Regions from separate parts of the Glutamicibacter sp. BW78 genome, predicted to be linked through region 4. Evidence: riboswitches for the same ligand, from Rfam matches in the RefSeq annotation. Region 4 holds a riboswitch; each other region holds the start of a gene.
What was found. Region 4 has a riboswitch for thiamine pyrophosphate ahead of CIK75_RS07940 (3-oxoacyl-ACP reductase). Riboswitches for the same ligand answer to the same signal wherever they lie in the genome.

Region 1: another riboswitch for thiamine pyrophosphate. It lies ahead of thiO (glycine oxidase ThiO); the one in region 4 lies ahead of CIK75_RS07940 (3-oxoacyl-ACP reductase).
Region 2: another riboswitch for thiamine pyrophosphate. It lies ahead of CIK75_RS06450 (ECF transporter S component); the one in region 4 lies ahead of CIK75_RS07940 (3-oxoacyl-ACP reductase).
Region 3: another riboswitch for thiamine pyrophosphate. It lies ahead of thiE (thiamine phosphate synthase); the one in region 4 lies ahead of CIK75_RS07940 (3-oxoacyl-ACP reductase).

Annotation. Positions count from the first base shown of each region.
Region 1 is NZ_NRGU01000038.1:450,132-458,067, reverse strand. It holds gene CIK75_RS12445 (4a-hydroxytetrahydrobiopterin dehydratase) at 1-549, opposite strand, end outside; gene CIK75_RS12440 (ferritin-like fold-containing protein) at 593-1,264, opposite strand; gene CIK75_RS12435 (RNB domain-containing ribonuclease) at 1,345-2,808, shown strand; gene CIK75_RS12430 (thiazole synthase) at 2,838-3,635, opposite strand; gene thiS (sulfur carrier protein ThiS) at 3,628-3,876, opposite strand; gene thiO (glycine oxidase ThiO) at 3,873-5,060, opposite strand; TPP riboswitch at 5,055-5,178, opposite strand; gene CIK75_RS12415 (DEAD/DEAH box helicase) at 5,451-7,109, shown strand; gene CIK75_RS12410 (site-specific DNA-methyltransferase) at 7,127-7,936, shown strand, end outside.
Region 2 is NZ_NRGU01000030.1:419,517-427,452, reverse strand. It holds gene CIK75_RS06480 (Na(+)/H(+) antiporter subunit C) at 1-482, shown strand, start outside; gene CIK75_RS06475 (Na+/H+ antiporter subunit D) at 482-2,110, shown strand; gene CIK75_RS06470 (Na+/H+ antiporter subunit E) at 2,107-2,775, shown strand; gene CIK75_RS06465 (monovalent cation/H+ antiporter complex subunit F) at 2,772-3,038, shown strand; gene mnhG (monovalent cation/H(+) antiporter subunit G) at 3,035-3,433, shown strand; gene CIK75_RS06455 (DUF4235 domain-containing protein) at 3,441-3,710, opposite strand; TPP riboswitch at 3,780-3,906, shown strand; gene CIK75_RS06450 (ECF transporter S component) at 3,960-4,580, shown strand; gene CIK75_RS16645 (ATP-binding cassette domain-containing protein) at 4,585-7,020, shown strand; gene CIK75_RS06440 (SH3 domain-containing protein) at 7,036-7,936, opposite strand, start outside.
Region 3 is NZ_NRGU01000039.1:406,685-414,620, forward strand. It holds gene CIK75_RS14740 (phosphotransferase) at 1-768, opposite strand, end outside; gene CIK75_RS14745 (solute carrier family 23 protein) at 778-2,094, opposite strand; gene CIK75_RS14750 (bifunctional hydroxymethylpyrimidine kinase/phosphomethylpyrimidine kinase) at 2,219-3,718, opposite strand; gene thiE (thiamine phosphate synthase) at 3,715-4,389, opposite strand; TPP riboswitch at 4,446-4,546, opposite strand; gene CIK75_RS14760 (aldehyde dehydrogenase family protein) at 4,626-6,065, shown strand; gene CIK75_RS14765 (glycine betaine ABC transporter substrate-binding protein) at 6,175-7,089, opposite strand; gene CIK75_RS14770 (proline/glycine betaine ABC transporter permease) at 7,134-7,936, opposite strand, start outside.
Region 4 is NZ_NRGU01000031.1:258,005-265,940, forward strand. It holds gene CIK75_RS07915 (MFS transporter) at 1-1,068, opposite strand, end outside; gene CIK75_RS07920 (hypothetical protein) at 1,453-1,770, opposite strand; gene CIK75_RS07925 (energy-coupling factor transporter transmembrane component T) at 1,851-2,657, opposite strand; gene CIK75_RS07930 (ATP-binding cassette domain-containing protein) at 2,654-4,339, opposite strand; gene CIK75_RS07935 (ECF transporter S component) at 4,375-5,007, opposite strand; TPP riboswitch at 5,042-5,151, opposite strand; TPP riboswitch at 5,209-5,303, shown strand; gene CIK75_RS07940 (3-oxoacyl-ACP reductase) at 5,628-6,392, shown strand; gene CIK75_RS07945 (LLM class flavin-dependent oxidoreductase) at 6,395-7,726, shown strand; gene CIK75_RS07950 (Lrp/AsnC family transcriptional regulator) at 7,749-7,936, opposite strand, start outside.

The DNA.
Region 1 (7,936 bases), on a different contig from region 4:
GAGTTCCAGGGTGCTCAGCGCAACGTGCCGGTCCAGGTGGATCCTGTTGTTCGCCGGCGTATCGGTCACTTGGAACCAGATATTCGGGTTGCGTCCTTCCGGATCGACGACATCGCCGTTATCCGCCAACTGATATCCCAGTGCACTGGTCCAGAATTCGGCGATCCGTGAGGGGTCCTCGGTATCGATGCCCAACTCCACGGTGGTGTGACGACGCGGTTCGGCGGTCCCCCCGGCCCGCGTCGCAACCCTGGACACTGCCTCGGCGAATTCCATGTCCTGACCGGTGACCTCACCTCCTGCCTCATGGGAGGAAACCGTCAAGAAGACGGTGTCATACCGCCAGTCCAGGTCTGGGTGGTGATTGAGGTCCTCGGCAATCGCCCCCACGCCGGCGATGAAGTCGATGGCCGACGCTGAGCTGGCGAAGGAGTAGGCCGTCACGAGGGCGCCCAAACGGTACCGCCAATCGGGCAGCCCGGTCAGGGCTTCATTGAGTCGGGTCCCCGTCAGCACGGTGTCTGCCGGTTCGGTGGATGGATCGGTCATGATCTCTCCTTTCGCTCCCTGGGCCCATGCTCGTGCCGTTGGCTCAGGCAGTCAACCCCAGGGCAGCCATCCGGCGCGAATGGTTTTCCACGAGTTCGGAAAACAGGACGCTCAGGGGTTCTTCCCCGTCCGGGGTGATCAGCGCATCGTTGAAAAGACCACTTTCGGCGATCCTGCGGGCCTGGGTGAGGGCCTCCCCCAGCAGGCGCCGGCCCCACAGCGCCAACCGGGAGGCCAGCCGAGGATCTTCCTGCAGGGCTTCTTGGAGGCGTTCGTGGAGCCATTTATTCTGCTCATCCAGTGCCTGTACCTCTTGGACGAGTCGACGGATATCGGGGTCCAAACCGCGGGAGATCGCGACATAGAAATCCCCCGAGACCGAGTCGATGACATGGGCCTTCATCAAGGATTCATACCAGTCCCCGGGGCGGGTGCGATCGTGCAGGGCATCGATGGAGGCCACAAAAGGTTCCATGGAATCCGCTGGCTCGGCCCCTCGGGCGGTGATGACTTCCACCACTCGCTCATAATGGCCGAACTCATGGACGGCCAGTCGGGCCAGTGCCACCCGGTCGATGATGGTCGGAGAGAACCGTGCATCGGAGGATAGTCGTTCGAATGCGGTCAGTTCCCGGTAGGCCATGAGCCCACACAGGGCCAGTTCGGCCCGGTTTCGGGTCGCATCGTCAAGGGTCGGCGGTGGCAGCTCGGTCATGCAGGCCAGCTTACCTCCGGCCCCGCTCCCTCCCCGGGTCGGGCGCACGTTTCCCCCACTGATGTGGTTAGGCTGAACCTGTGGTGCGCAAACTCATTGACCTGAAAACCGGTGCCCGCCAGACACGGCTTGCGGCGGCACTGGAGTCGTTGGTGTCCGCGATGGAGCTGCCCGGGCAGTATCCGCCCGAAGCACTGGCCGAGGCCCAAGCAGCGATCGATACCTTGGTTTTGCCCGAACACGACCTTACCGACATCGAATTTGTCACCATCGACCCGGCTGCTTCCACCGATTTGGACCAAGCAGTCCATCTCGCCCGCGAGGGGGACGGCTATGTGGTCAGCTATGCCATCGCCGATGTGCCGGCCTTCATCACAGAAGGCGGCGCCCTGGACACCGAGACCAGGCGCCGCGGGCAGACCCTATATTTGCCAGGCCACCGGGTGCCTCTGCATCCGGAGATCATCAGCGAGGATGCCGGCTCGCTGTTGCCGGGCCAACGCCGCGGCGCCTACGTCTGGACCTTCCGTCTTGACGCCGACGCGCTGGTGATCGGCACCGACCTCACCCGCGCCACCGTGTGTAGCCGACAGAAGCTCAACTACGCCGGCGTCCAAGCCGACATCGACGACGGCAGCGCCTCCGAATCACTGGCCCTGCTGAAGGAGGTCGGGCTCAAACGGATCGAAGCCGAACGTGAACGCGGTGGCGCGAGCCTGCGCATTCCCGAGCAGGAAGTCGAGGTGGACGACGACGGGGTCCCCTTCCTCGCGACCCGGGCCGCCCTGCCCGTGGAGGACTGGAATGCACAGATCTCCTTGCTCACCGGGATGGAAGCGGCACGGATCATGCTCGAGGGCGGGATCGGAATTCTGCGGACCATGCCCGCCCCCGATGAGCACGGTTCCAGGGCCTTCCGGCGGGAGGCTGCCTCGCTGGGTACCCCCTGGCAGCAGGGGGTCCCCTACGGCGAGTTCCTGCGCTCCCTCGACGTCACCGAACCACGTCAGTTGGCCATCATGCATGCGGCCACCTCTTTATTCCGCGGTGCCGGCTACACGGCCTTCGATGGCGAACTGCCCGCTGAACGCAGCCAGGCGGCCATCGCGGCCCCCTATGCGCACACCACGGCGCCGTTGCGCCGGCTGGTGGATCGTTTCAGTCTCATCGTCTGCGAGCATCTGGTCCGGGGCGTCGAGGTTCCCGCAGGGATCCGTCGGGCGCTCCCGCTGTTGCCGGAGCTGATGCAGTCCTCCAACCAGGTGGCGGGAACTGCCGAGCGGGCAGCCATCGATACCGTCGAGGCTGCCCTGCTCTCGGACCGGATCGGGGAGACCTTCGAAGCGATCACGCTTAATGGCACGTCCCCCGAACAAGCCGCCAAGGCCCACGAGAACGGTGACGCCCCTGGAGGGCGTCTGCAGGTCCTCGACCCGGCGGTCAATGCCCGGTTCCTGGGCCGGGCCGAAGCCGGCGAGCGCGTTCAGGCCGAACTCGTCCAGGCCGATATCGAAAAGCACACGGTGTTGTTCACGATTCCCTGATCCCGCCATCGGCTCCCGTGAGGGGCCGCTCAGCCCAGGAGGAACTCAGCGCGCCCGTGCATGCTTGATGAGGCGTGGGCCATGGGTCGGCGGGGGATTCGTCCACCCCGGTGGGCCAGTCGACCGGCACGTACCGCATGCCTGAACGCCTCGGCCATCAACGCCGGCTCTTGCGCCCGGGTGACGGCGGTGGCCAACAGGACGGCGTCGCAACCCAGCTCCATGGCCAGGGCCGCGTCAGAGGCGGTACCGATGCCGGCGTCAAGCACGACGGGGACCGTCAACCGTGAGGCAATGTATTCGATGTTATGCGGGTTCAGGATCCCCTGCCCGGTGCCAATGGGCGCGCCCAGCGGCATCACGGCCGTGCACCCCAGGTCCTCGAGCCGCTGGGCTGCCACCGGGTCGTCGTTGGTGTAGGCGAAGACCTTGAAACCGTCGGCGACCAGTTCCTCGGTAGCGCTGAGCAGTTCGGGAATATCGGGCAGCAATGATTCGTCGTCGGCGATGACCTCGAGTTTGACCCAGTCGGTATCCACCGCTTCGCGGCTCATTTTGGCGGTCAGGATTGCTTCACGTGCCGTATGGCATCCCGCAGTATTGGGCAGTAAGCGGATCCCCAGGCGGCTCAGCAACGCGAAAATGGATTCGCGGCCCGGGACCACCGCATGGCGGCGCATCGACACCGTGGTGAGTTCGGTTCCTGCGGCAATCAGTGCCGCTTCAAGGACGTCCTGGCCGGGGGCGCCGCCGGTGCCGGTGATCAATCGTGAGCTGAACCGGGTTCCGTCCACGACCAGGTCATCGGTGTGGGCTACTTCAGCCACCTTGCACCGCCGAGAGCAGCTCGATGCGATCGCCTGGCTGCAACGGGGTTCCGGCCCACGCCGAGCGAGGGACGACCTCGTCGTTGACCGCTGCCGCTAGACCAGGACTCGTCCCCTCGGCGGTGCGGCCATCGGTGCCCAGCGCCAGACCGGTCTCGCGCCGGATCAGCTCCAGCACGCTGAGTTCGGCATGGGGCTCGGCCTGTCCGTTGAGGATCAGTGGGGCCTTGGTGTCGTTCATGAGAATCTCCAGGGGTCGAAGGATGCCAGATGGGTCGGGTCAAGGATGGTCGGGGGCGAACGTGGCGCGGTGGCCTCGGGCGCCGGGGCGAGTAGCGTGCGGACTGCCGCCGCAGCCGCCACACTGAGCAGGACACCATGGCGGTGGAATCCCGTGGCGGCGATCAATCCGGGGCCAATGCGTCCGAGCAACGGCAAGTGATCGGGAGTCGAGGGACGGGCGCGGGCCGTCAGTTCCACCAATTCGTAGTGGGCCAGGGCAGGCATGACACGCAGCGCATCACGCAGCAACCGGTGCACCCCCTCCACGCTGACTCCGGCCTGGTCATCTTCGCGTTCGGTGGCGCCCACGATGACTTCACCGTCGCGACGCGGCAGGATGTAGACCCGCTGTCCGGAGACCAGCGCACGCACCGTGGAACCCGCCGGACGGGGGGCCGTGGCGGTGGGCCGCAACCTGAGGACGTCGCCGAATACCGGGCGCACGGGAAGCCGCAGGATCGCTGGCAATCCGGTCAGGCCCTCCCCCGGCGCCCCGTGCTCGCCGATCCTTCCTGTTCCGGTGGCCACGATGACTTCATCGGCTTCGATTTCGGCCAGTTCTCCGTCGGCGCTGACGGTCTGCACCGTGGGCCCGCGCTCCCCCTGGACGACGGCGGTCGCCCGCTGGCGGTAAAAGGCCACCCCGGGTTCGGACTCGAGGGCGGCCACCAGGGCTTCGGCGGTGCGACGCGGGTCGGTCCTGGCGTCCGCGGGGGCGTGGAAGGCGCCGGCCAACCGGGGGGCCAGCAGGGGCTCGATTTCGCGGGCCGCAGCAGTTCCCAGCTCCCCGATTCCCAGTCCGACGGCGCGTTGGGCTTCGGCCAGCACCGAAAGGTCGGCACGGTCGGCCGCATCGGCGGCGACCACCAGCGTGCCGCAGGCCTCGAAGCCGGTGGACCGTCCGCTGGCGGTTTCCACTGCTTGGGCCCACTGTGGCCAGGCTGCGGCAGCAGGAACCGAGAGGTGGAGCAATTCGCGTTCCTGATAATGAAATTCGGTGACGGCGGCGAGCATTCCGGCCGCGGCGTGGGTGGCCCCCGTTGCGGGGGCCGGGTCGATCACGGTGACCTGGTATCCGCTGCGGGCCAGTTCCCAGCCAATCGACAAGCCGATGATCCCGGCACCGATGACGGCACAATGCATGCTTCGCTACCTTCCCTCCGCCGGCATGATCCGGATCAGGTCTCTCGGTCGGCGCTCGGAGCCGTTCTACGGCGGCAGCACCCTCTCAGCCCGTCTGCGGGCTCCCGTGGTTCGGCTCCAGCGTAACTCACACCACGCGCGGCCAGGTCCCGGGGCGGTGTTTATGTCGCGGCACGTTAGACTGAGGGGGTAGACAAGGATGCCCGGTCGTACCAGACGCATTTACTTGGCAGGAATTCCCAGCGAACCTGCACCTTTTGCGCGTTCATTCGCGCTGGTTAGCCCGCGATCGGCTCCGCTGGACGCGCCGCTGCTGCGGTGGACTCCGCTCTCCGTTTTCAGAGGACGTCGAGCACACCGAGCCCCGGCGCCTAAACGAATGAGATTTCATTGAAAACTGAGCAACAACTGACCGATGACACCGGAACCATCGAGCTTCCGGTCGACGGTCTCCTCGCCTCCGAGGATGCCCCGCACGAACTGCCCGAACAGACCTTCGCCGATTTCGGTGTCCGGGAGGACATCGTTGAGTCCCTGGCCGATGCCGGCATCATCCACCCCTTCCCGATTCAGGCGATGACCTTGCCGGTCGCCCTGGCCGGCCACGACATCATCGGACAGGCTAAAACCGGTACCGGCAAAACTTTCGGTTTCGGTATTCCTGCCCTGCAACGCGTCATCGGCCGGGATGATCCCGACTATGACAAGCTGCCCAGCCCCGGCGCCCCGCAGGCTCTCATCGTGGCCCCGACCCGTGAACTGGCCAACCAGGTCTCCGCCGACATCCAGAAGGCAGCGACCAAGCGCAACGCACGCATCGCCACGATCTACGGCGGCCGGGCCTACGAGCCGCAGATCGAACAGCTGACGGCCGGCGTCGAACTGGTGGTCGGCACCCCGGGGCGTCTGATCGACCTGCATAAGCAGAAGCACCTGAACCTCAAGAACATCCGCATCGTGGTCCTGGATGAAGCCGACGAGATGCTCGATCTGGGTTTCCTGCCCGACGTCGAGACCCTGCTCGCCGCGATTCCTGCCGTGCACCAGACCATGCTGTTCTCGGCCACCATGCCCGGCGCCGTCGTGTCGATGGCCCGGCGCTACATGTCCCGCCCCACGCATATCCGTGCCGCGGACCCCGAGGACGACGGCATCACCAAGAAGGACATCCGCCAGGTCGTCTACCGCGCCCACCAGCTGGATAAGGACGAAGTGGTCGCCCGCGTCCTGCAGGCCGAAGGTCGCGGACGCACCATCATCTTCACCAAGACCAAGCGCTCGGCAGCCAAACTGTCCGAGGAACTGATCGACCGCGGATTCGCCGCCGGTGCGATCCACGGGGATCTCGGTCAGGGCGCCCGTGAGCAGGCACTGCGGGCCTTCCGCAACCACAAGGTCGACGTGTTGGTCGCCACCGAGGTGGCCGCCCGCGGCATCGATGTGGAGGACGTCACCCACGTGATCAACCTGCAGTGCCCCGAGGACGAGAAGACCTACCTTCACCGGATCGGTCGCACCGGTCGTGCCGGGAAAAAGGGTACGGCGATCACGTTCGTTGACTGGTCCGATGTCCCCCGCTGGGGCCTGATCAACAAGGCGCTGGGACTGGATCAGGCAGAACCGGTGGAAACCTATTCCTCCTCACCCCATCTCTACACCGATCTGGATATCCCGGCCGGGACCAAGGGTCGGCTGCCGCGCAACCAGCGCAAGCTCCAGGGCCTGTCGGGCGAGAAGCTCGAGGATCTCGGCGAAACCGGCAAGCGTCCGGCCGAACGTGAGAAGGGCCGTGGATCAGGGTCCCGTTCGGGGCGCGATGCAGGTCGCGGACGCGGCCGCGACTCGGAATCAGGCGGAGATGGTGCCGGCCGTCGTGGTCGCGGGCACGGCCGATCCGACCGCCCCAACCGCGAGGCAACCGGCGAGGCGAACCGCCAGCCCGCCGAGACCGGTCCCACCAGCGACGAGGCAGCTCGTCCGGCACGTCGTCGCCGCTCGCGGACGCGCCGGCACCACGGCGAGGTCGTCAACCGCAACGAGTCCGAGTAGCACCTGTGGGTGCAACCATGCCGGCATCCGGTGGGGAGCCCGGCCACACCGCCGGGGTCCCCACCCGTGTGGGGTCCGCGAACAGCTGGTCCCCCGATGGGCCCGACCTCGTCGTCCAGGCCGATAACGCCGATTTCCTGCCCACCTTGCCCGATGGTTCGTTCACTCTCGTCTACATCGACCCGCCGTTCAACACCGGTCGCCAGCAATCGCGGCAGGCGACGACGATGGTCCGCAATACCGACGGTTCGGGTGACCGGGTAGGTTTCAAGGGCGCCAGCTACTCGACCATCCGTGGAACCCTGCACAGCTACGATGATGCCTTCGATGACTACTGGGCTTTCCTGGAGCCGCGCCTCCTGGAGGCGTGGAGGCTGCTAGCTGACGACGGCACGTTATACCTCCACCTGGATTTCCGGGAGGTCCACTACGCCAAAGTGATGCTGGACGCGATCTTCGGCCGGAAGTGCTTCCTCAACGAGATCATCTGGTCCTATGACTACGGTGCCCGGTCCAAGAGCCGGTGGCCGGCTAAGCACGACAACATCCTGGTGTATGTCAAGAACCCGTCCACCTACCACTTCGATTCCGTCGAAGTCGACCGGGAACCCTATATGGCCCCCGGGCTGGTCACCGCCGAGAAGGCGGCCCGTGGCAAGCTACCCACCGATGTCTGGTGGCATACCATCGTCTCGCCCACCGGCAAGGAGAAGACCGGCTATCCCACGCAGAAACCGCTAGGGATCCTGCGCCGAATCATCGCCGCCAGCAGCCGTCCGGGAGACTGGGTGTTGGACTTCTTCGCCGGTTCAGGCACTACCGGCGCT
Region 2 (7,936 bases), on a different contig from region 4:
TTTTGGGGATCATCCTGGTGGGCAACGGGGTGAACCTGTTGATCTTGGCAGCGGGGGGACGCAGCGGGCTCGCACCCCTCTACGAGGAGGGGACCCCGGCGGAAGACTATGCCGACCCGCTGCCGCAGGCGCTGATCCTCACCGCGATCGTCATCACCTTCGCGGTCACCGCGTTCCTGCTGGCGATGATCTACCGTTCGTGGGTGATCGCCCGCCGGGATGAACTCACCGACGACGCCGAGGACCGCCGGGTCGCCTCCCAGGACACCTTCGATTTCGAGGAGGACTCCGAAGTCGCGCTGGAAACCTCCGAATTCCCGGCAGATATCGACGACGACAACGTTCCGGCCCACGCCGAGGAATCACGCAGGGCCGCTGCCGCCCGACTCGCCGGGGAACGGCTCGCCAGCGAACTGCGGCAGGCCTCCTCCGAGGAGAGTGCGGGAACCAATAATAAGCGACGCAACAGGAAGGCCCGCTGATGGACCACCTGACAGCGATCGACGTCGCACCCCTGGCGGTGCTGCTCCCCATTCTGGGTGCGGCCCTGGCCTTCGTGCTGCGACGGCACCCACTGGCCCAACGCACCGCAACGATCGGGACCCTCTGCCTGACCCTCGCCCTGGAATCCTGGCTCCTGGTCTCGGCCTGGAAGCATGGGGCGCAGGCCGTCATCATCGGTGGGTGGGCTCCACCGTTCGGCATCTCCATGGTCGTCGACGAGTTCTCCGCATTGATGCTGGTCGTCTCCACAGCGGTCAGCCTCACCGTACTGCTCTATGCCACCGGCCAGGGTATGGCCGACGGGGACGAGGACGGGCCGATCTCGGTCTTCCATCCCGCCTACCTGATCCTGGTCGCCGGGGTCTCCAACGCCTTCCTTGCCGGTGACCTGTTCAACCTGTATGTGGGTTTCGAAATCCTGTTGACCGCTTCCTACGTGCTGCTGACCCTGGGCGGGACCACGGCCCGGATCCGGGCCGGCGTCACCTACGTGGTGGTCTCGGTGGTCTCCTCCATCCTGTTCCTCTTGGCGATCGGGCTGGTCTATGCGGCGACCGGAACCGTGAACATGGCCGATCTGGCCGGGAAACTGGCCGATATCGACCCGGGGACCCAACAGATCCTCCACGTCATGCTGCTGGTCGCCTTCGGCGTCAAGGCCGCGGTGTTCCCGCTGTCCTTCTGGCTGCCCGACTCCTACCCGACAGCCCCGGCGCCGGTGACCGCCGTATTCGCCGGACTGCTGACCAAGGTGGGTGTCTATGCGATCATCCGCACCGAAACCCTGCTCTTCCCCGGGGGGCGGTTGAATACGGCCCTGTTGGTCGTCGCCCTGCTAACCATGCTCGTGGGGATCCTCGGCGCCCTCGCCCAGGCCGATTTCAAACGCATGCTCTCCTTCACACTGACCAGCCACATCGGATACATGATGTTCGGGGTGGCCACCGGCAGCGCCGTTGCCCTGGCGGCCACGGTCTACTACGTCGCCCACCACATCATCGTGCAGACTTCGCTGTTCCTGGTCGCCGGGCTGATGGAACGACGGGGCGGGACCTCCAACGTGGACCGGCTCGGCTCGCTGGCCAAGCTGTCACCGGTGCTGGCCGTACTCTTCTTCATCCCGGCCATGAACCTGGCCGGCATCCCTCCCTTCTCCGGGTTCCTGGGCAAGGTCGGGTTGCTGCGCGGCGGCGTGGACCTGGGCACACCGCTGGCCTGGGTGCTGCTGGCCGGGGCGCTGCTGACCTCCCTGCTCACCCTGCTGGCCGTCGCCCGGGTCTGGAACCGGGCGTTCTGGCGCCGCGCCGAAGACGCCGAGGATGCCGACCCGATCCTGCTCATTGCCGCCGAAGAAGCCCGCCGCCCGGACATCGGGGCGACAGGGGTCAAGACCTTGCCGCACCGCCTCAGCGGACGGGGGGATGCGGCGGTACTGCCCCCGACCATGGTCTTCGCCACGGGGGTGCTGGTGGCACTGGGCATGGCGTTGACCATCTTCGCCGGCCCGCTCTTCGACCTGGCCGACCAGGCCTCGCAGCAGATGCTCGAACGCACCCCCTATATTGAGGCAGTTCTCGGCGACTCCCCGGCGGGAGGCGGAAAATGAGCCCCCACCGTCATCCCCGCCCCGCCCGCCCCTCGGAACTACTCACCAGTGCCCGCAGCGCCCGGGCCAGAGCACGACGCCGGCGCGCCCGCTTCCTCATCGAACTTCCCCTCATCATCTGGCTGGTCCTCGTCTGGGGAGCCCTCTGGCGGGACTTCAGCCCGGGGAACCTGATCTTCGGGTTCCTGATCGCCCTGGCAGTGGTGATGACCTTCAAACTGCCTCCCGTTGAGCTCAGCGGCCGCTTCAACCCCTGGCAGGCCCTGGTGTTCTCGCTGTTGTTCCTGCGCGAAATCGTCAGGGCGAGCGTCCAGGTGGTACTGGTCGTGCTGCGCCGCGGGCCGAAGGTGCGCAACGCGGTCATCGGTATCCGCATGCGCAGCCAGGAGGACCTGATGGCCACGGCCCTGGGGCATGTGCTGACCCTCATCCCGGGTTCGTTCGTCGTGGAAATCGACAGGACAACCTCCACGCTCTACCTTCACGTGTTGGACATCAATACGGTGCAGGAGGCCGAAGACTTCCGGCGCCAGGTCAGGGCCATCGAAGCCCGGATCATCCGGATGATGGGCAGCCGGGAGGAACTGGAGGCACTCAATGCCGAAGGTGCCGACGGGCCCGACGTCGCAGAACGAACGAACCGACCGATGAAGGAGCAACCATGATCCTCGTTGCCGCGTGGGTGGCCGGTATCGCCCTGGCCCTCGGCGCCGTCATGGCCCTGATCCGGCTAGCCAGGGGCCCCTCGATCCTTGATAGGACCCTGGCCCTGGATGTCCTGCTGATCATCATCCTGTGTGGGCTCTGCGTGGATATGGTCGTGAACCGGCATCTGAACCACATCGTGTTCATCGTCGTCGGTTCCCTGGTGGCCTTCATCGGTTCGGTCACCATCGCGCGCTACGTCACCGATCGGAGATCCCCATGATCGTGTTTGGCCTCGCCGACGGCGGGACGCTGGACCTCGTCCTGGAATGGATGGTCGCGATCTGCATGATCCTCGGCGCCCTGCTGTCCGTCGCCGCAGGCATCGGTCTGCTGCGTTTCCCCGACCTCTTTTCCCGCATGCATGCGGCCACCAAGCCGCAAGTCCTCGGATTATTCTTGATGCTGCTCTCCGTCGCCCTGCAGATCAGGGCCTGGTCCGCCGTGCCGGTGCTGTTGCTGGCCTGGTTCTTCCAGTTGCTGACCGCACCGGTGACAGCACATATGGTCGGCCGTGCCGGGTACCGGACCAGACACCTTAAACAGGAGACGCTGGTCCTCGATGACCTCAATGAAGTGGTCTCCGAGGCCCAGCGTCGCCTGGACGAAGGTCGCTAACGAGGGGTCAGACCTCGTCGGCCGTGTGGTTGAAACGGGCAATGGCCTTCTGCGTGCCACGGTTGGTCAAAACCTGGATCACTGCGGCCACGACTGCGGAGACCACGGCGAACCCGAGGGCATGACGCATCGACGCCTCGGCCTGGGCTTCCTTGTCGTTCGGCTTCGGGGGCTTCTCTCCGGTGACCTTGTACCAGATGGTGTCCACGAGCTTGCCGCCGACAAAACCGGCGCCGATCGACACGACCGTGCCGACGATCTTCAATAATGCGTTCACGAACGATTCTCCCGTCGGTAGGTGATTACCTGCCCAGCATAACGCGCTGTAGACTGGGCCCCACTGAATGACCTACGACAGGGGAGCGTCGTCGCCCGGCCACGGCCGGAAACTTCGACGCTGAGAGTGCGGATCACCGCAGACCCTCGAACCTGCTCCGGCTCGTACCGGCGAAGGGAGTCGAGAATCTCAGGACACGCGGATCCGCCGCGGAGTCCTCCCCTCCTTGAAACCAAGGAGGAACACCCTATGAGCAGCACCCTTTCGGCGGCACCGACCGCCCGATACACCTGGCGGGTCGTGGACATCGTCGTGGCCTCCGTCATCGCCGTGGCCTCCGGCGTGATCTTCTGGGCCTGGAACACCACCCACCACGTCTTCGACGTCATTTTCGTCGCCTTCCCGCCCTCATCGGCCCTGCTGGCCGGAATGTGGCTCTTCCCCGCGGTCCTGGGGGCCCTGATCATCCGCAAACCAGGCGCAGCACTGTTCTGCGAGATGGTCGCGGCCGTCGTTTCCTCGCTGCTGGGATCGGAATACGGTTGGACGGTCTGGGCCTCGGGAATCATCCAGGGGCTCGGCGCCGAAATCGTTTTTGCGCTGCTGCTCTACCGCCGCTGGTCGCTGCCGGTGGCCCTGTTCGCCGGAATGCTGACCGGGATCTTCGGGGGAGTGAACGACGCCTTCGTCTTCTCCTGGTTCCCCGAATACACGGCGAGCATGAAACTGGCCTACGTGGTGTTCATGGCCATTTCGGGGCTGATCATCGCCGGCCTGGGGTCGTGGGCGCTGACGCGCGCGCTCTCACGGACCGGGGCGTTGTCCTCGATGGCTTCGCGGAAGGCCGCCCAGGAACGGGTTCTAGGGTGAATCGATGACCTCTGATGCACCGACCGGAACCCGCGGCTCTCCACCGGCCGCCGGGGTCGGCGACGTCCGTGCTGCTGCGGTCCGCGCCCGCGGTTGGGGATGGCAGCACGCCGGGCGGGAGACGCCCGCAGTCTTGGGTTTGGACCTCGACATCCAGGCCGGGGAAAAAGTGTTGCTCGTCGGCCCCTCTGGCGCCGGAAAATCGACGCTCATGCACGCCCTGGCCGGGGTGCTGCAGGATGACGAGGACAACGCCTCGGCCGGGGAACTACTGATTGACGGTTTACCGGCTGCGGCAGCCCGCGGCCGGACCGGTCTGATGCAGCAGGACCCCGAAACCCAGGTCGTCCAGGCCCGGGTGGGGGACGACGTCGCCTTTGGCGCGGAGAACCTCTCGGTGGACCCGGAGCTGATCTGGCCCCGCGTCAGCGAATCCCTGCAGGCGGTGGGACTTGACCTGCCACTGGACCACCCCACCTCGTCCCTGTCGGGAGGGCAGAAGCAACGCCTGGCCCTGGCCGGGATCCTGGCCATGCGCCCCGGACTCGTCCTGTTGGATGAGCCGACAGCAAATCTCGACCCCGACGGGGTGCTGGAAGTGCGGGACGCAGTGCTCGAGGCACTCGGCGCCAGCGGAGCAACGATGATCATCGTTGAGCACCGGCTCACCGCCTGGGCAGATGCCGTGGATCGGGTGATCGTGCTGGAGCCCGGCGGCGGTGTGGCCTACCAGGGCGCACCGGCCAGGCTGTTCGCTCCCGGCCCCCTCCGTGAACGGCTCATCGACGCCGGGATCTGGGTCCCCGGCCACACGCCCGTACTGCCCGCACGGGCCCCGGCAAAAGAACCGGCCGCCGGCTTGTTGAGCGCCCGAAGGCTGGCCGTATCCAGAACAGCCTCCGGTGCCCCCGTCGTGTCGGGTCTGGACCTGCGGATCGACGCCGGTCAGGCGCTGTGTATCACCGGAGCCAACGGGGCCGGCAAATCGACGTTGGCCCTGACTCTGGCCGGGCTGCTGCCCGAACGTCGGGGCAGCGTCGCGGCACTGCCTGCCCTTTCCGGTGCCCAGGACCTCCCCGAGGAAACCGAACCCGTGCACCCCGACCGGCCCTACACGTGGCGGGCCGGGGAACTCGTGGGGCGGATCGGCACCGTCTTCCAGGAGCCCGAACACCAGTTCGTCACCACCACCGTCCGCGCGGAATTGGCCTTTGGCCCCCGGCATGCCCGCACACCGGGGTCGAAGACCCGGCTGTACACCGACGCGCACATCACCGAACGGGTCGATGAGCTGTTGGACCGGCTGGGGCTGAGGCATCTGGCCGACGCGAACCCGTTCACCCTCTCGGGAGGCGAAAAGCGCAGGTTGTCGGTGGCCACGGTGCTCGCGGCCCGACCGCGACTGCTGATCCTCGATGAGCCGACGTTCGGCCAGGACGCCAATACGTGGAAGGAACTGGCGCTGCTGCTGCGCGAACAACTCGACGAGGGCGTCGCCGTCGTCGCGGTCACCCACGATGCGGCGTTCGCCGCCGCGTTGGGGGCCTCCACCTTCGAGGTCGCCGCCGACCTGCGCCCCGTGCAGGAACCCGGAACCCCCACGCAGGAGGAACCGGCAACCGATCCTCGGGCCGCGGGGGGGATGCCGGGGCTGGAACCCGACGCAGGTGCCCGGGCCAGCTTCTTCGGTCGGTGCAACCCGCTGGCCAAACTCGCTGCGGTAGTGCTGGGGACCGTGCCCCTGATCGCCTCCCTGGACCTGGTGACCTCCTCCGTCGTCGTGCTGGCCAGTCTGTTGCTGCTGCGCCTGGCAGGGATCGCCCCGACGCGATTCCTGCGGCGGGCCTGGCCACTGCTGGTGGCCGCATTATTTGCCGCCTGGGGCACCGCCCTGGTCGGCAACGACGCAGGTGCCGTCCTGCTGAACCTGGGGGTGGCCACGATCAGCGACGGATCGCTGATCTCCGGGGTGGCCACCGGTCTGCGGATTTTTGCGGTAGCGGTTCCCGCGGTCATCGTTTTGTCCAGTACCGACCCCACCGATCTGGCCAATGCGCTGGCCCAACAAGCCAGGTTGCCTCACCGTTTCGTGTTGGGTGCCTTGGCCGGGATGCGCCTGATGGGTTTGCTGGCCGAGGAGTGGGTGACGCTGGGTATGGCCCGTCGTGCCCGCGGTGTGGGGGCCCAAGGGGGTTTCGTGCAGCGTCTGCGGGCCAATGCAGGTCAAAGTCTGGGGCTGATGGTCCAGGCCATCCGTAGGGCCTCCCGGCTGGCGGTCACCATGGAAGCCAAAGGCTTCGGTGGGGCCCACCGCACTTGGGCGCGAACCGCCTCCTTCTCCTGGCGGGACGGGGCCCTGGTGTCCGGTGGCCTCACCCTGGGGGCGGTGGCCACCACGGCCGCCGTGCTCACCGGGGCGTGGAACCTGGTCTGGGGGTGAGGTGGTTCCCTCGGCTCAGCGTATGTACTCGAAGTGCCACGCCTCGGCGTAGCGGGACCCCTGTTCGTAAATCTTGTGGTGCACCCACCCGTGGCTCTTCGAATGGGCCTTGAGCCACAAGTAGTACGTGCCGCCGAAACCGTAGTCGCGAGTCTCGGGGAAGTCGATCGCCAACCCCCACCCGTGGTTGGATGTTCCTGGTTTGGCGGCGATCATCGGGCCCAGCTCCCGGTACAGATATTCCTGGGTGCCGCGCGTGCGGTAGGTCAAGTCGATTTGCAGGTTGCGCCCGAACTTCTTCTTGAAGGCCGCGTTCAGTTGTGTCAGATCACTGAGGGCGGGGCCGGCGATCAGGTTCCTGCCCGGATCCCAGGAGATGGCCACCAGATTCGCGGAGGGAAGCCGGCCATTGGCCATCTTGCGGATCTGGGCGGCCGTTGTGCGGCCCGGCCATGTGCTGGTCCGAGGCTGGCTGCGCCGCAGGGTGCTGGCCCTCACCCAGCCGGTGGCCCCTGCGGTACGCACGCAATACCAGCCCTTCGGGGTGGCATGTTTCTTCTCCCATCGCACGTCCCGCCAGGCGACGGTGCCTGCCGGGAGGTCTCCGATCATCAGGGCCCCGTTGGCCAGATGGGCCACGTCGGAGCCGTTGGTTGAGAAGTAGTACCGAGCACTGGTGGGCAGGCCGTTGCGGGTGGAAGTGTAGGCGGGATCGCTCGACAGGTCCGCTGTGAGGTACCGGTGCGAGACATAGCCGGTTCGACCCCGATAGCTCAGCCGGTACCAGCCGTTGGCGGCGACCCCGGTGGCTGTGAATTTAGCGTTCTTCGTCAATGTGCCCAGATGCTTGCCGTGCGAGGAAGCGGAGGACCTGACATTCAGCGCTGCCAAGGTCTTGACCCTGGCTGAGATCTTG
Region 3 (7,936 bases), on a different contig from region 4:
AGGCGTCGTCTTCAACTCCTTGGACATGGTGGCCAGCGGAACCGCCAGCGAGGAGAACGGGTGGGCCCAGTAGGCGTCGCCGAGGTCAAGGAAACGCAATGGTTCGTCCGTGGAGGCCGGCAGAAAGGCGTTGCCGCGGTGCAGGTCGTTATGATCCAAGGACAACGGCACCGCGGCTTCAGCCAAGAATTCGCACATGGTGCGCACCGGACCGAGCTGGCTATCGAGTTCCTCCGCATCACGGGCCGGAAGGTGCAGCGGGTGCTCGGAAGGCAGGGTGGCGTGGAACATGACCTGGTCGTCGATGTAGGCGGGCAGATGCCGCGGATCGAACTGGTTCAGGCCCGCATCGAAGAGCTCGTCACCGTGGGGGATGAGAGTTTTCTGCAGTCGGGCGAAATCGCGTAGGATCCGCTCCCACAGCTGGTGGTCGGTGCTGGGGATTCTGGCCATCGTCTCCCCGTAGTCGGGGGAGATCATCCAGCCACGCATCGGTTCCACGGCCAGGGGCATGACCAACTGGTCGGGGGCGATGCCGGCCGCCGTCGTGGTGACGGCAACTTCTGCCTGTTGGCCGGGATTGATCGCCTTGACGTAGAGGGTGCCGTGATCCGTGGGGACCAGGACTTGGGTGGACCATAGCCGGATGGGCCCGCGTTCCAACGGGCCGGTGCCTCGCAGATCGTAGGCGTCGAGCACCATGGAGACCCAGCCCTCGATCTCCTCGAGCCAGTCCGGGGTACCCCAATAGTCATTCCACTGCGCCACGGGCCGATCCTAGCCGAGTTTGCTCGGAGTCGCCCCGGTGCACTCGGGGGAATCGGTGGGTTCGGTGCCACGGAACCTCGCGGTGGTGCGCATCCCGTGGTAGATGGCCAGGGTGGCGATCGTGCCCAGGGCGATACCGCCGAACTGCATGGTTCCCACCGTGATGGTTGGGTCGGCGATGGCGATGATCAGCCCCGCGCCGGCGGTCATGAGGTTGATCGGGTTGGAGAAGTTGACCTGGTTTTGCACCCAGAGTCGGGCACCGATGATGCCGATCATCCCGTACAGGACGATTCCCGCACCGCCGCTGACCCCCGCGGGGATCGAGGAGATGGCGGCACCAAATTTCGGGAGGAAGGCCAACAGGATGGCTGAGGCTGCGGCGACCCAGTAGGCGGCCGTGGAGTAGACGCGGGAGGAGGCCATCACCCCGATGTTCTCCGCATAGGTCGTCGTCCCGGAGCCGCCACCGAATCCGGCGACCATGCTGGCGATGCCGTCGCCCATCAGGGCCCGGCCGTTGACGTCGTCCAGATCCTTGCGGGTCATCAGTGCCACGGTTTTCACATGCCCGATGTTCTCGGCGACCAGCACGAAGACGACCGGTAGGAACAGGGCGAGGGTGTCGAGGTGGAACTCGGGGAACGCGAAGGGCGGCAGGCCCAACCATCCGGCCTCGTTGACTGCGGTGAAGTCGATCTGATGTTGGGCCAGGGCGACGAGATAGCCGACGATGATGCCCACCAGGATCGACAGACGTCCCAGCAAGCCACGGAAGAGGACCGCGGTGAGGACGATGGCGGCCACCGTGGCGAAGGTGGTCAGCGGGACCGTTTCCATGGCTTCGGTGGTGGCCCCGGCCAGGTTCAGCCCAATGAGTGCAACGATCGTCCCCATCACCACCGGGGGCATGAGCGCGTGGATCCAGCCGGTCCCTGACTTCTGCACCACCAGCCCAATGATGAACAGTGCGGCACCGGAGAAGACGACGCCGCCCAGGGCGCCGGCAAAACCGTGCCCCGACATGGCAGCGGTCACCGGGGCGATGAACGCGAAGGAGGACCCCAGGTAGCTGGGTACCCGCCCAGCGGTGATGAGCAGGAACAGCATGGTCCCGACCCCTGAGAAGAACAAGGTGGAAGTGACCGGGAAACCCGTCAGGGCCGGCACCAGGACGGTGGACCCGAACATCGCCATCACGTGTTGGATGCCGATGCCGGTGGTCTGGAACCAGTTCAGTCGTTCGTCCGGGGCCACCACGGTGCCCGGACGGATCGTTGTGCCGTCGCCATGGATCTTCCAGCCGAAGCCGAGGTGATTGCTCATGGATGTCCTCCGTCGTGACCCTGCAGGTTGGTGGTGGGGTCCTCGTCGATGCGGGACCCCACGGAATCCTACAGCCCCGACCCTTGGCGCACGGGGTTGGGCCCCCTCTCGGGGGTTCCCGGTATCAGCCGATGGCCGCTACGGGGATCGGTAGGGAGGCGGGGCGTCCGGCGGTGTCCTCGGGGGTCTGGGCGAAGAAGGACAGTTCCTGCCGACTCGATTCGTCGAAGGCGCGGCGCATCCCGGCCAGGGTCGTCGACCCGACCCGCAACGCCACCTTCTGGACCAGGGCGATGGCCCGGCTGGTGGCTTCGTCGAACTCGGGGGAGGAATAGGCGGCGAGCCAGTCGGCATAGGGGTGGCCCGGAGAGGCGGAGGAGGCCAGTCGTTGGCCGATGTCCTGGTACAGCCAATAGCAGGGCAGGATGGCCGCCACGAGCTCGGGATAGGAATCGCCGGAGGCCACCAGATGGTTCAGGTAGGAAGACGTGGTGGGGCTCGGTTCCGGATCGGGGGCATGACCGAGCCGGAGCACATGCAGATTCCCTTCTTCTTCGAGGGCCCCGACGGCCCCGGAAGCCCAAAACTGCTGTTCCTCACGGTTTGGAGCCAATTCTGCAGCGCGGGAGAGGACCCGCGAGTAGGTCCGCAGATACAACGAATCCTGGGCCAGATAGAAGTGGAAATCCTCGGAGGGCAGGGTTCCGTCACGGAGTAAGCGGATGAACGGCAGATCGTCGATCCCCGAACGCAGTGCCGACAGATCATTCCACCAGGTGGTCAGCAAGGCCCCCGCCGTTGGTACCGCTGCGCCGTCCCAGAGTGCACCGAAGTGGTTCACCGGACCATGCCCGCCCCCGACCTCGAGTTCATCGGCACGGTAGAGGGCACCTTCGAGCCAGCCACGGGCCAGACGCAGGGCATCTCCCCAGTCCCCACAGCCGGCCCAGAGGGTGGCCAGCGCCGCGGACAGCGAGCAACCGGTCCCGTGGGTGTTCGGGGTATCGATGCGCGCACCCTCCACAGCGGCGAGGACGCCGTCGGGGCCGACCAGGGCATCCGGGCATCGATGGCCGGAGAGGTGGCCCCCCTTGGCCAAGACCAGGACCGAATAGCGTTCCGCCAGACGGGTCGCCTGGTCCACGACGTCTTCCCACCGGGTTGATGCCGGTTCCCCGAGCAATACCGCCAACTCCGCGATGTTCGGGGTCAGGACATCGGCCAACGGGAGCAGCCGACGCAAGGCCGCCTCGGCGTCGTGCTCCAATAAGCGGTCTCCCGAGGTGGAGATCAGCACGGGGTCCACGACGACGGCGGTGCCCGGGCGGGCGCCCAGCCAGGAGGTGGTGGCCTCGATGACCTCGGCGGTGGCCAGCATGCCGATCTTCACCGCATCGATGCGGACATCGGCGGAGACCGTCTCGAGTTGTTGGGTGAGGAATTCCGCCGGCGGGGTATGGACCCCGGTGACTCCTCGGGTGTTTTGGGCGGTCAGGGCGGTGATGGCGGCCATACCGTAGCCGCCGCAGGCGGCGATCGATTTCAGGTCGGCTTGGATGCCCGCCCCGCCGGAGGGGTCGGCACCGGCGATGGAGAGGATGTTGGGGATTCTCGAGGCGCTCATGCGTTCACCGTCCGTGATGCCCGGGTCCATTCATCCACCAGCGCCGCAGCAGCATCCCGGGGGTTCTCGGCGGAGCAGATGGCCCGCACGACGGCCATGCCGATGGCCCCGGCGGCGTGGGCCTCACCGGCATCGCCGGAACCCAGCCCGCCGATCGCCACGCAGGGCAGCGGGGCCTGGGAGATCAACGAAGTCAGGCCGGAGAACCCCAGGGGAGTCGGATGATCCTTCTTGGTGGGGGTGGCCCGCACGGCGCCGGTGCCCAGATAGTCGATGGTGCCCGCCGGCAGTGTGGACACTGCAGCGAAATGCTCCTCGGTGCTGGCGCTGAGCCCCAGCACGGCGTCGGGTCCGATGAGGGACCTGACGAGTTCGACCGGTAGGTCCTTCTGTCCGATATGGACCCCGTCCACCCGGATCCCTGCGGCGCGGCCCGCCAGGTAGACGTCCACCCGGTCGTTGAGGAGCAGCAGGGCTCGGTCGGCTGTGTGTTCGGCGCAGGCGGTCGCCTCGGCCAGGAACTCGCGGGCCGACAGGTCCTTGCACCGCAGCTGGATGGTCCCCACACCGGCGGCGACGGCGTCGGCCACGATATCCGCTAGTGGCCGTCCCGCGGTGCTGGCTGAGTTGGCGACGAGGTAGATCCCGGTCCCGGGAGTCGGCGTGCTCATGCGATCACCGCCGAAACAGACGGGTCGGTAGGTGAATAGGTCAAGGTTTGCGCATGTTGGTGCATGGGCGACATCCCTCCGCTAGTACGAACTAGATCAGGTTCTTGCCGGGTATGTTCTCAGTCCGCGCCGGTGGCGGACACCCCGTGTCAGTGATCGTGAGCCTACAGTCCCCCGCCGGGGGCGGCAAACCCGTTGGATGCCCCAGGGACCGTCCCCGCGCTAGTGTCGTACCCATGGCCACGAATCGACGCTCCCGTTCCTCAGCAGTTGCCGCGCCTATCGTGCAGGCGGGCCCCGAAGCCGAACTCCCGGCCACCGCGGCCCTCAGGCTCCGCGATGCCTCCGATTCTCGGCTGGCCCATCCGAGGAGGTTCCGCAGTGCCCAGCTCAAGGCCCTCGAACGCCTCATCCAGGATCATGAGCAGGACCTATGTGACGCGTTGATGTCGGATCTGGGTAAACCGGCGGCCGAATCGCGGTTGACCGAAGTGGACCGGGTGAAAGCCGAAATCGATCATGCCCAGTTATATCTGGGCGACTGGATGGCCGATGAGCAGGTGAAGGTTCCGCTGTCCTTGCAGCCGGCGTCGGCTCGTGTGCAGGCACGGCCCTTGGGTATGGTTCTGGTCATCGCTCCATGGAACTACCCGGTCCTGCTGCTGTTGGGACCGCTGGTCGGTGCCCTGGCGGCAGGGAACACCGTGGTTCTCAAACCCTCCGAACTGGCTCCGGCCACCTCCGCGGTGATGGCCTCCCTCATCCCGCAGTATCTGGATCGGCGTGCCGTTGCCGTCCTGGAGGGGGCAGCCGAGACGACAGCTGAACTGCTGAAGATGGATTTCGACCATATTTTCTATACCGGAGGCGAGCGGGTCGGGAAGATCGTGGCCCGGGCCGCCGCCGAAACATTGACTCCGGTGACCCTCGAGCTGGGTGGCAAGAGTCCTGCGGTGGTAGCGGACGGGAACTTCGCCGCGATTGCCCGGCGGCTGGCCCACGGGAAGTTCATGAATGCCGGACAGACCTGTGTCGCCCCGGACTACGTGTTGGCGGTTGGGGCCACGGCGGCGGCCGAACTGGAAAAGCAGCTGCCCCGGGCGATCGCCGCTTTCTATGGCAAGGATCCCTCCGGCAGTAAGGACTATGGACGCATCATCAACGCCTCGCACTTCTCTCGGCTGGCCTCCTTCCTGGGGCAGGGACGCGTGGTGGCCGGTGGATCCAGCGATGCTGACTCGAGGTACATCGCGCCCACGGTTCTGGCCGACGTCGATCCGGCGGCGCCGGTGATGACGGAGGAGATCTTCGGTCCGATTCTGCCGATCATCCAGGTCGACCGTTTCGACGATGCCGTGCGGTTCATCAACTCTCGGCCCTCGCCGCTGGCCGCGTACTTATTCAGTGAGCGCCCCCGCCTGCACACGTCTTTCGAGGATCAGGTGCGGGCCGGCGCCATCGCCCATAACGTGTGCAGCATGCATCTGGCCGTTCCGGCGCTACCCTTCGGGGGTGTCGGGGCCTCGGGGACGGGGAACTACCACGGCAAGTTCGGGTTCGACACCTTCAGCCAGCAGCGTCCGGTGCTATCCAAGACTGCCCGGGTCGACACCCTGAAGGCCATCTACCCGCCGTTCGGCTGGGCCAAACGGAAGATCATGCGTTCGATCGGCTGAATCGATCGGGCCACGTCCATCGAGAACACATGAAAGACCCGGCCCACACTGCGCGTGGGCCGGGTCTTTCGTTACGGAAAGCGCCGTGGCGCCTGCCGATTAATCGTGACTACTTCTCGGTGAGTGAATCCACGTATTCCTGGTTCTCGGAGATCCACTTATCGACGATCGGCGCATAATCGTCGGTGTCGGTGTCGTTGAACATCGCATTCTCCAAGGAGAACAGCTTCTCGTCGTCGATCTTGAAGTCGTTCAGCCACTCGGTCAGTCCCGGGTAGTTTTCCTCGAAGTCCTTATTGCCATAGGAGGTGATGGTTTCGGCCTTGCCCATGGCACCCTTCGGGTCCTTCAGGTCCTTGATCGGGAACTCATCGTAGGCCCAGTGCGGACGCCACAGGGTAACAACGATATCGTCGCCTGCCTTGGTGGCCTTCTTCAGCTGGCTCAGCATGGCTGGGGTAGAGGATGTCTTGAAGTCCATCTTCTCCAGACCGTAGTCCGGGATGGCGTTCTCCTGGGTGGCCTTGGTCAGGCCGGCGCCCGGGTCGATGCCGTAGATCGTGTTGCCGAACTTATCGGCGTTCTTCGCCAGCTGATCCAGCGAATCGATCGGGGCGTCCTCGTTAACGGCGATGGTCAGCTTGGCATCGTCGTACCAGGTGCCCAACTTGGTCATCTTGTCGCCGTACTTTTCCAAGTAGTCCTTATGCGTCAGCGGCATCCAGACGTCCATGGTCAGGTCCAGGTCACCCGAGGCAACGCCCGAGAAGACCGGAGCGGCGTCGGCGTCAGTAAGTTCGACGTCGTAGCCCTTCTTGTCGAGGATCTGCTTCCAGAGGTTGGAAACGGCCACTCCTTCATCCCAACCGGCCATGACGCCGATGTTCAGTGCGGCCTTATCGCCGTTTTCCGGCGATTCGGGGGCCGCGGAGCCGTCGCTTCCGGTGTCGCCGCTACCGCAGGCGGCCAGGGCGAGGGAGGCCACTGCGGCCAGCCCCATCATCGATGCGAGTTTCTTTTGCATTACTTGTTCCTTTCTTCGCGCCCCATATCCGGGGCGTAGGGTCTTTAGGCGTTCTTGGAGGGCACGTTCGATTGTCCGAAGGAGGCAGTGATGCGGTCCAGGACGATGGCCAAAACGACCACCGAGAGGCCCGATTCGACGCCAAGGGGGGTATTCAAGGTCGTCAGGGCCTTATAGACAGCCGCGCCGAGACCGCCGGCGCCGACCATGCCGGCAATAACCACCATGGACAGCGAGAGCATGATGACTTGGTTGATGCCGGCCATGATCGTGGGCAGGGCCAACGGGAACTGGATCTGGCGCAGGATGCGCCCCGGGGAGGCGCCGAAGGCCTGGCCGGCTTCGAGTACCTCGGTGTCTACGCTCCGGATGCCCAACTCGGTGAAGCGGGCACCAGGTGCCAGCGAGAAGACGATCGTGGCCACGATTCCGGGTACGGCGCCGATGCCGAGCAAGAGGATCGCGGGAATCAGGTAGACGAAGGCCGGCATGGTCTGCAGGAAGTCCAAGATCGGTTTGACGACAGCCGAAACGATTTTGGACTTCGCCGTGAGCACACCCAAGGGGATGGAAATGACGACGGCGATGAGACTGGCGACCAGAACCAAGGCCAAGGTCTCCATCGAGTTTTCCCACTGGTTCATCCCGTAGATGGCCACTAGCCCAATCACCGTGCCGAGGCCCAGCTTCCAGCTTTTGACCAGCCATGCCAAGAGGGCCAAGACCAGGATGACCGCCCAGAACGGCGGTGCTGTGAGGACCCAGGCCAGGGCGTCGTAAAAGTTCTGGAAAGCCGTCTTCAGAACATCGAAAAAGGGTTCGAAGTTCGCGGTGATCCAGTCCAGAC
Region 4 (7,936 bases):
GCCCATCTCCAAGGGACTCTCGACCCCCATGGCCACGCCCCAGAGCAGTTGCGCGGCTCCCAGACACACCAAGAGGGTGACGCGATCTCCCGACGCGGGCCCCAGCTGCGGCAGCAGCGCGGCGATGCTGGCCACCGCGACCACTGAGACGACTTCGAGTCCCCGGGACAGGACGATGATGCGGCCCGTTCCCCACCGCTCGCCGCACCGGGCCGAGGCGCTGGTGCCCACCACTGCTCCGACGCCCGCGCAGCTGAGAACCACCCCCAAATCGAAGGGACCCAGCCCGGCAGTCTGCAGGATGAGCACCGGCAGGACCGTACCCACCATCGCCGATCCGATGAACCAGACATGCGTGCTCCAGGCCAGCGGGCCCAAGTAGTAGTGCCCATAGAGCCAACGCACCGATTCGACCACGCGGGCACGCAGGCTCGGAGTCGCACCGTGATTCGTGGCCGGAGCGGCCTTCCCCGTGGGTCGCCCGGGCAAAGTGGCGACCACGACCCCGGAGAACAAGAAGCTGCCGGCGTCCAGCAGCAGGGCCCAGGGGGCGGTGAGGACGGCGACCAGGCTGCCGGCCACGGCGCCGCCTACGGTCTGGGCCACCGTGTCGCTCTGCTCCAGGCGGACGTTGGCCCGCACCAACAGCTTCCGGGGCACCAGCTGCGGGATGAAGGATTGGTAAGCGGCATCCCCCACCAGCGACAGGGCCCCGAAGCCGAAAACCAACGCAATGACACCGGAAACGGACAGCCACCCGGACACCCCTCCGATACACAGCACCCCCAGCAGGACCGCCCGCCCCAGGTCGGCAACCATGAGGGCACGACGTCGGCTGAAGCGATCCACCCAGATGCCGGCCACGAGCCCAAAGATCAGGTACGGCGCCCATCGTGCGGCACTAACCCACCCCTGATCCTGAGCATTTCCGTCCAGGGTCACCAGGACCAGGACGGCGAGTGCGACGGAGGTGACGTAGGTGCCGAAGTCCGAGACGGTGGAAGCGGCCCAGAAGCGGACGAAGGGCGCGTGCCTGCGCAATCCTCCGGGCCCGCCTGCCGTGCTCATGGTTTCGAGGCTACTGCACGGCTTCGCCGACCCACCCGGGGCCGTTGGCCCGGGACGCAGGCAACATCCCGGCCACCGGTTCCCCTGATCCGCCCCCTGCCTGGGTCGCGGCTTCGGGTGTGCTGCCGGTCGATGGGACTCATCCGGCGGCACCGTACCGGTGGCCCGGGACATCGACGAGGTGCAACATGCCCTCGTCTCGACGCCCGGAGTAGCCTTGAACATGGTGCGAGTTTCATGTTGGTCCCCGCTGGGACACCGGCTGCTGCGATGACATCTGCCCTACCTCAATGTTAAGAACCCTTCATCGCCCGAACCAGCGAAGCTTCCCCCTGTTTTTCGCGGCAGAAACACTTGTTCACTGCCCCTGGGTACTCGAATTCCTCAGCCGCCGAACCCCGGCTCGTATTTCCACGCGTCCTCGAGGCAGTGCCGCTCCCCCACGGGGTGGCCCGGGTGCTTCTCCAGCCAGGCCTGTTGGGCGAGGAGCAGTTCGGCGGTCGCCTCCCAGGTCTCGCTGGTCGAGGGTGGGTGCACTCCTGCAGCCCGGGCGATGGACCGCAGTTCCTGCTCGGTGTACACGGCCAGTTCCTCGGGTCCCAGGTGGCGATCCCAGAGGTAGCGTGCGAGCGTCTTGGCCTTGGTACTGCGGTTATTCACTGCACGGGCAGTGGATCTGAAGGTACTCGGGTCCTGGCTCATGCCGCATTCCTCTCACCGGGGAGCAAGAAAGCAGCCTACCAAGCGAAGACGAGCCTGCTGAGCATGGCCCGAGTCCGGGCTTACCCCCAGAGGGCGGAGTATCCCCTGATCCACCCACCGGCGACACCCAGGCCCAACACCACCGCCAAAACGCTGAGCACACCGGTAGCCATGATCCAGTCCGCTCGTTGGAGTCTGATGGGCTTCCAGATGGTTCGGGGAGTCAGTCCCAGACCGCGGGACTCCATGGACTGGGCCATGCGCTCACCCCGGCGCAGCGAGACCACGAGCAGGGCGAAGGAGGCATGCCCGAACTCCCGGATCGTGGGGCGACGCAGCCCCGGAGCCAGCTCGGGAGCCCGCACCCCATGGGCCTGCCGGATCGTCTGCCAGGTGCCCGGCAGATCTTGGAGCATCTGGTATCCGGCCAGGACGGCATGGGAGAGACGCGGACCCAGTCTGGCCTGTTGATGCAGGCTGTCGGTCAGGGCCACGGCATCGGTGGAGAGGACGAAACCGATCGACAACACCCCCAGAACGAACGTGCGCAGGGCCAGGGAAGTCCCCAGGTTCACCCCCTCGACGCTGACCTGCAGGCCCAGCACCGTGAAGAGTTCCTCCCCCGGCCGGGTGATGGCATTGATCATGAGCATCCCGAGGGCAAAACCCAGGAACGGGATATGGGCCAGCAGCAGCATCCGGGGCGAGGGCCGGCCCCAGATCAGCACGGCGGCCAGCGCCAACGGATAGAGCAGGGCCGGGGTCAGCGGGTCGAAGACGAAGAGCAAGGCGAAGGAGACCACGAAGAGCAGGGCGAGCTTCATGGTGGGGTTGCGACGGCCCAAGGGCGTGGTCGTGACCACCCACGGAAAGGGGGCCGCGCTCACGAGGGCACCTGCATCCGTGCCGCAGGCGCAACTTCGCGATCCAGAGCATCCAGGATGTTCTTGATCTGCTCCGGACTCTTCCCGAGGCCCAGCAGCCAGTCCAGCAGCGGGGGCAGCACGATCCCTGCCCTGGCCAAGACGTCTCGGTCGCCCAGCACGTCAAAAATCGGCCCGTCGGCGATGATGGTGCCCTCGGCGATGACGATTCCCCGGTGGGCCAGGCTCGCGACACTGCGTAGATCGTGGCTGGAAAACAGGATCGACTGTCCGTCGGCCGCCGCGTCCCGGAAGGCTCCCATCATCGAGATGGTGGCTTTCCGGTCCAACCCGTAACCCGGTTCGTCGGCCAACAGGACGTTGCGGGAATGAGCGAGCATGGCCGCAACGCTGAGCCGCCGCTTTTCCCCGCCCGAGAGTCGGAACGGGTTGCTCGCGGCCAGATGCGTCAGCCGGTGTTCGGCCAGCAGGTCATCGATCTTCTCCTGGGCAGGACGACCATTGATGAGCGCCGGCAGGCCATGGCCAACTTCTTCTCGGACCGTGGTGGCCACGAATTGGTGTTCGGGGTTCTGGAACACCAGCCCGGGGCGGTCCCCCGATATCGTGCCGGCAAGTGGTTGCAGCAGCCCGGCGAGCGCGAGCAACAGACTGGTCTTGCCCGTCCCGTTGGCGCCCAACAGGGCGACGATCTCCCCGGAGCGTAGTTCCAGGTCGATGCCTTCAAGTTGGGGGCTGATCACCGCGGGTTCGCGGCGTCGTTTCCGGGCAGGGATTGGCGCCCGGGTGATCGAGAGGCCCCGGGCTGAGAGGACCACGCTGTCGGTGGCCTGCGTCGGCTGCGGAACCGTTGGTTGGCCCTCCGCCCAGTGCAGCAATTCTTCGCGGACGATGGGCGATGCCAAACCGCCTTCGGTGCCGCATGCAGCCTGCAGCTCGGTTTCCAACGGTGTCCAGCACCCGGCGTCCACGAGCTGGCGTGCCGATTGTTTTAACACGGTCCGTGTGGGGCCGTCAGCGATCAGGGCCCCTTCGGCGTCGAGCACGATGGCCCGTCCGGGAAGCCCCGCCACACCGTCGGCTCCCGCATACTCGTCGATGCGGTGTTCCACCAGCACCACGGCGGGGCCACGGTCGTGCACCGCCCGGTCGATGGACCGGCGCACCGAGGAGATGCCTTCGGCGTCAAGCATCGAGGTGGGTTCGTCGAGCAGCAGCACCGGCGGCTCCACGACCAGACTGGCCGCCAAGGCAACCCGTTGACCTTGGCCACCGGAGAGTTGCCGTGTTGACCTGTCCTTGAGGCTGGCTCCGTTGACCTGTTCCAGCACCTCATCGATCAGGCCCTCGATCTGTCGTGGGGGTACCGCATGGTTCTCCAGTGGAAGGGCGATCTCCCGCTGCACATCGGGCATGCACATCGCCGATTCGGGGTCCTGGGCCAGGACGCCGACGGTCCGTGACAATTCGGCGACGCCGGTGTGAGCGGTGTCCTGACCAGCGACGAGGACCCGGCCAGTGAACCGTGCCGCCACCGAATGCGGGATGACCCCGGTCATCAGGTTTAAAAGCGTCGACTTTCCGGCCCCCGAGGGCCCCAGGATGATGACCTGTTCGCCTGCTTCGAGACTCAAGGTCACCCGATCCAGGACCGGCACCTGCCTTCGGGGGTAGGTTACGGTCACGTTCTCAAGCACGACTACCGGCGTGCTTGCCGGTTTCATGCTCCCTCGGCGGTTGGCTGGTCCCGGCCGATGGCGTAGTTGTCCACGACGCCGGTTTTAGCCAGGGCGTTAACGGTCTTGCGGGCCAGGAGACCGCCGAGAATGAGCCCGGAGAGCAGTTGAACGATGAGCCGGATGACAAAGAAATCCTGGCCGTACCACCCGAAACGGAAGGCCGAGACGGCGAAGGCCAATCCTGCTCCGAGTAGTCCGGAGCAAGCGTAGGTGAGCCAGCTGAAAGACCGGTAGCGACGCAGGGCGAAGGGAAGTTCGCTGCCCAGACCTTGGATGGCGGCCACCAGGAAAAGCATGGGTCCTGCCGTCGAGCCGAGGAAAACGACCTCCACCCCACCGGCAATGACCTCCGCGAGGATCCCGGCGAAGGGTCGTCTGATGATGGCGACGGCGATCGGGGCCACGATGAGCCACCCGCCGAAGAGTAGATGCGAGGAGAGGTCCCCGAACGGGCCCATCAGCAGGGTCAGCCCGGCCGATGCCTGGACCAACGCCCAGTAGAGGAATCCGAAGACGACCCCCAGGACCACGATGAGCACCAGGTCCTTGAGGTCGAAGGAAAAGCGTCGTCGCGCCGGTAGTGGCGTGGTGGATGGCGGCGTTATTGAGTGCACTGTCGTGCCCCTTCTGTTGAGTGAACAGGGCACGGGATTTAGAGTTTTGCCTCCCTGCGCTGGCATGACCCAGATCAGGTTCGACGGTCGAAGCTTGATCAGCTTCCTCTCAGCCCGGCTCACCGGACTCCCGTGTTCAGCACAGACTGTACACGTGGACACGAAGTTGTCGAATCGCTGCGTGAAGTGTGTAGGGTGTGGTGCAGTGACACGGGGTGCCATGATTTCTGGCTGAGAGAACACCCGTTGAACCTGATCTAGTTCGAACTAGCGAAGGGATGTTGCAGGTGCTTCTTCACCTAAACCTCCATGTTGGAAGGTCCTGCCGGACCGCCACCCCACGGCCCGATGTCGCCATGCGTTGGTTGCGTCCACCCTGGCGCTCCGCATCCTGCCGTGCCGTCTCTCGGCCAGCGGTTTAGCCTCTGCCCGCCAGCTGCGGCCCAGCTGAAACCTCTCCTGCGCAGCCTGCTCTCCACCGTCGGACACCACAGCACGACCACCGTGCTCCCCGCGTGTCTCACGGGGCCCTCACCTCTCTCCCCCGGGCGATGCTGCCCGCAACGATCCCCTTCATTTCCACCACCACCTGCCCTCGGCAGCCATGAAAGCGAGACCAAATGAACCTCTCAGACCAGATTGTCCTTGTCACCGGGGGCGCCCGCGGTTTGGGCCGTCATATCGTGCAGGCCTTCGCCGCACAAGGCGCCCGCGTCGTCATCAACTACCGGCAGTCCGCCGAAGCCGCCGAGAAACTTGCTGCCGGTCTGGGGCCCGACCGTGCCCTGGCAGTCCAGGCAGATGTCACCGATCCGGCGCAGGTCACCGCCATGCTCGTGGCCTCCCAGGCCCATTTCGGTTCCCCCGTGACCACCGTGGTGAACAACGCGCTGGCCGATTTCTCCTTCAATGGCGAGGCCCGATCCTCGGCCGCAGAGATTGGTTGGGAGGAGTTCACCACCCAGTTCTCCGGTAGTGTTCGCGGCGCACTGAACACCGCCCAGGCGGCGCTGCCGGGGATGCGTAAACAGGGCTTCGGGCGGATCATCAACATCGGCACCAACCTCTTCCAAAACCCCGTGGTCCCGTACCACGACTACACCGCCTCCAAAGCCGCCCTGCTGGCCCTGACCCGAACACTCGCCGCCGACCTGGGCCAACACCAGGTCTCGGTGAACATGGTCTCCGGTGGTCTACTACGCACCACGGACGCCAGCGCCGCGACCCCCGAAGAGGTCTTCGACTTCATCGCCTCCTCCACCCCCTTGCGCAAGGTCACCACACCGGCCGAATTCGCCGACGCCATCCTGTTCTTCGCTTCCCCCTGGGCCCGTGCGGTCACCGGGCAGAATCTGGTGGTCGACGGCGGACTGGTGATGAACTAGAGATGAGCACACACCCCATCAACACAGCCGAAACGGCACCACGCCAACTACATTTCAACGCCTTCCTCAACGCCTGCGGGCACCACCAGGCAGCGTGGCGCCACCCGGACTCTGCGGTTGAGCAACTGGGCAGCATCGAGCATTACGAACGGTTGGCCCAAACCGCCGAGGCCGGCCTCTTCGATGCCGTGTTCTTCGCCGACGGACACTCGGCGGGAAACCCGGCAGCCGGCCCCCGGTGGTTCTTCGAACCGTTGACGGCGCTGGCCGCCATGGCGCGGAGCACCAGCCGCATCGGGCTGATCTCCACCGTCTCCACGACCTTCTACACCCCGTACCACGCTGCCAGGATGCTCGCCTCGCTGGATCACCTCAGCGCCGGGCGCATCGGGTGGAATGTGGTCACCTCGATGTTCGACGCCGAGGCGCGCAACCACTCGATGGATTCCATGCCGGCCAGTCCCGAACGTTATGCCCGGGCCGCCGAATTCATCGACGTCGCGCTGGCCCTCTGGGATTCCTGGGCCGATGACGCGGTGCTCGCCGATCGTTCGGGGTTCTTCGCCGATCCCGAGAAAGTCAGGCCCATCAACCACGACGGCGAGCATTTCGGTGTTGCCGGGCCGCTGAACGTGCCCCGGGGCCCGCAAGGCCGGCCGGTCCTGTTCCAGGCCGGGGCCTCGGAATCCGGTCGCCAGCTAGCGGCACGCCATGCCGAAGGGATCTACGCGGTGGCCTACGATCTGGCCAGCGGGCAGGACTACTACGCGGATCTGAAGCAGCGCATTGCCGCCGAAGGCAGGGACCCGTCGAAGGTCGCGATCATGCCCGGACTGGTCACCTACCTCGGATCCACCGAAGTCGAGGCGTTGGCGCGGCAGGCAGAGGTGGATGCCCTCCTACCGACCGAACAGTCGCTGGCCCAGCTGGGAATGTTCATCGGGCAGGATTGCAGCGAGTGGGACCTCGACGCACCGGTTCCGGCTCTGCCACCGGCGAGCGAATTCACCGGCCCACAGGGCAGGTACGCCACGATCCTGCGCATCGTGGAAGCCGAACGCCCCACGGTCGGACAGCTGCTGGGTCGACTCGCTGCCGGCGGCGGCCATTGCACGATGGTGGGGACCCCGGAGCAGGTCGCCGACTCCATCGAACGCTGGTTCACCTCGGGCGCTGCCGATGGCTTCAACCTGATGCCGCCGATGCTGCCTGATTCCCTAGAGGAGTTCGTGGACCGGGTGGTTCCAGTGTTGCAACGTCGGGGGCTCTACCGCACCGAATACTCGACTCACACGTTGCGGGGTCATCTGGGGCTGGAGCGGCCGGAGGCCTGAACGGCCCAGCGACCCTGAGGGCTCAGCCCCTCTGGGCCGCGGCCCGGGCCAGGGGCAGCATGCGCAAGGGGATCGGTGAGTTCAGCACCACCAACGAGGAACTGCGCAGCACGGTCCGGGTCGCGATGATCGCGTCCAGGACCCGCTGCAGATCGTCGTTCGACGTGGCCACAATGCAGGCCATGAGATCACTTTCACCCGAAACGGTAT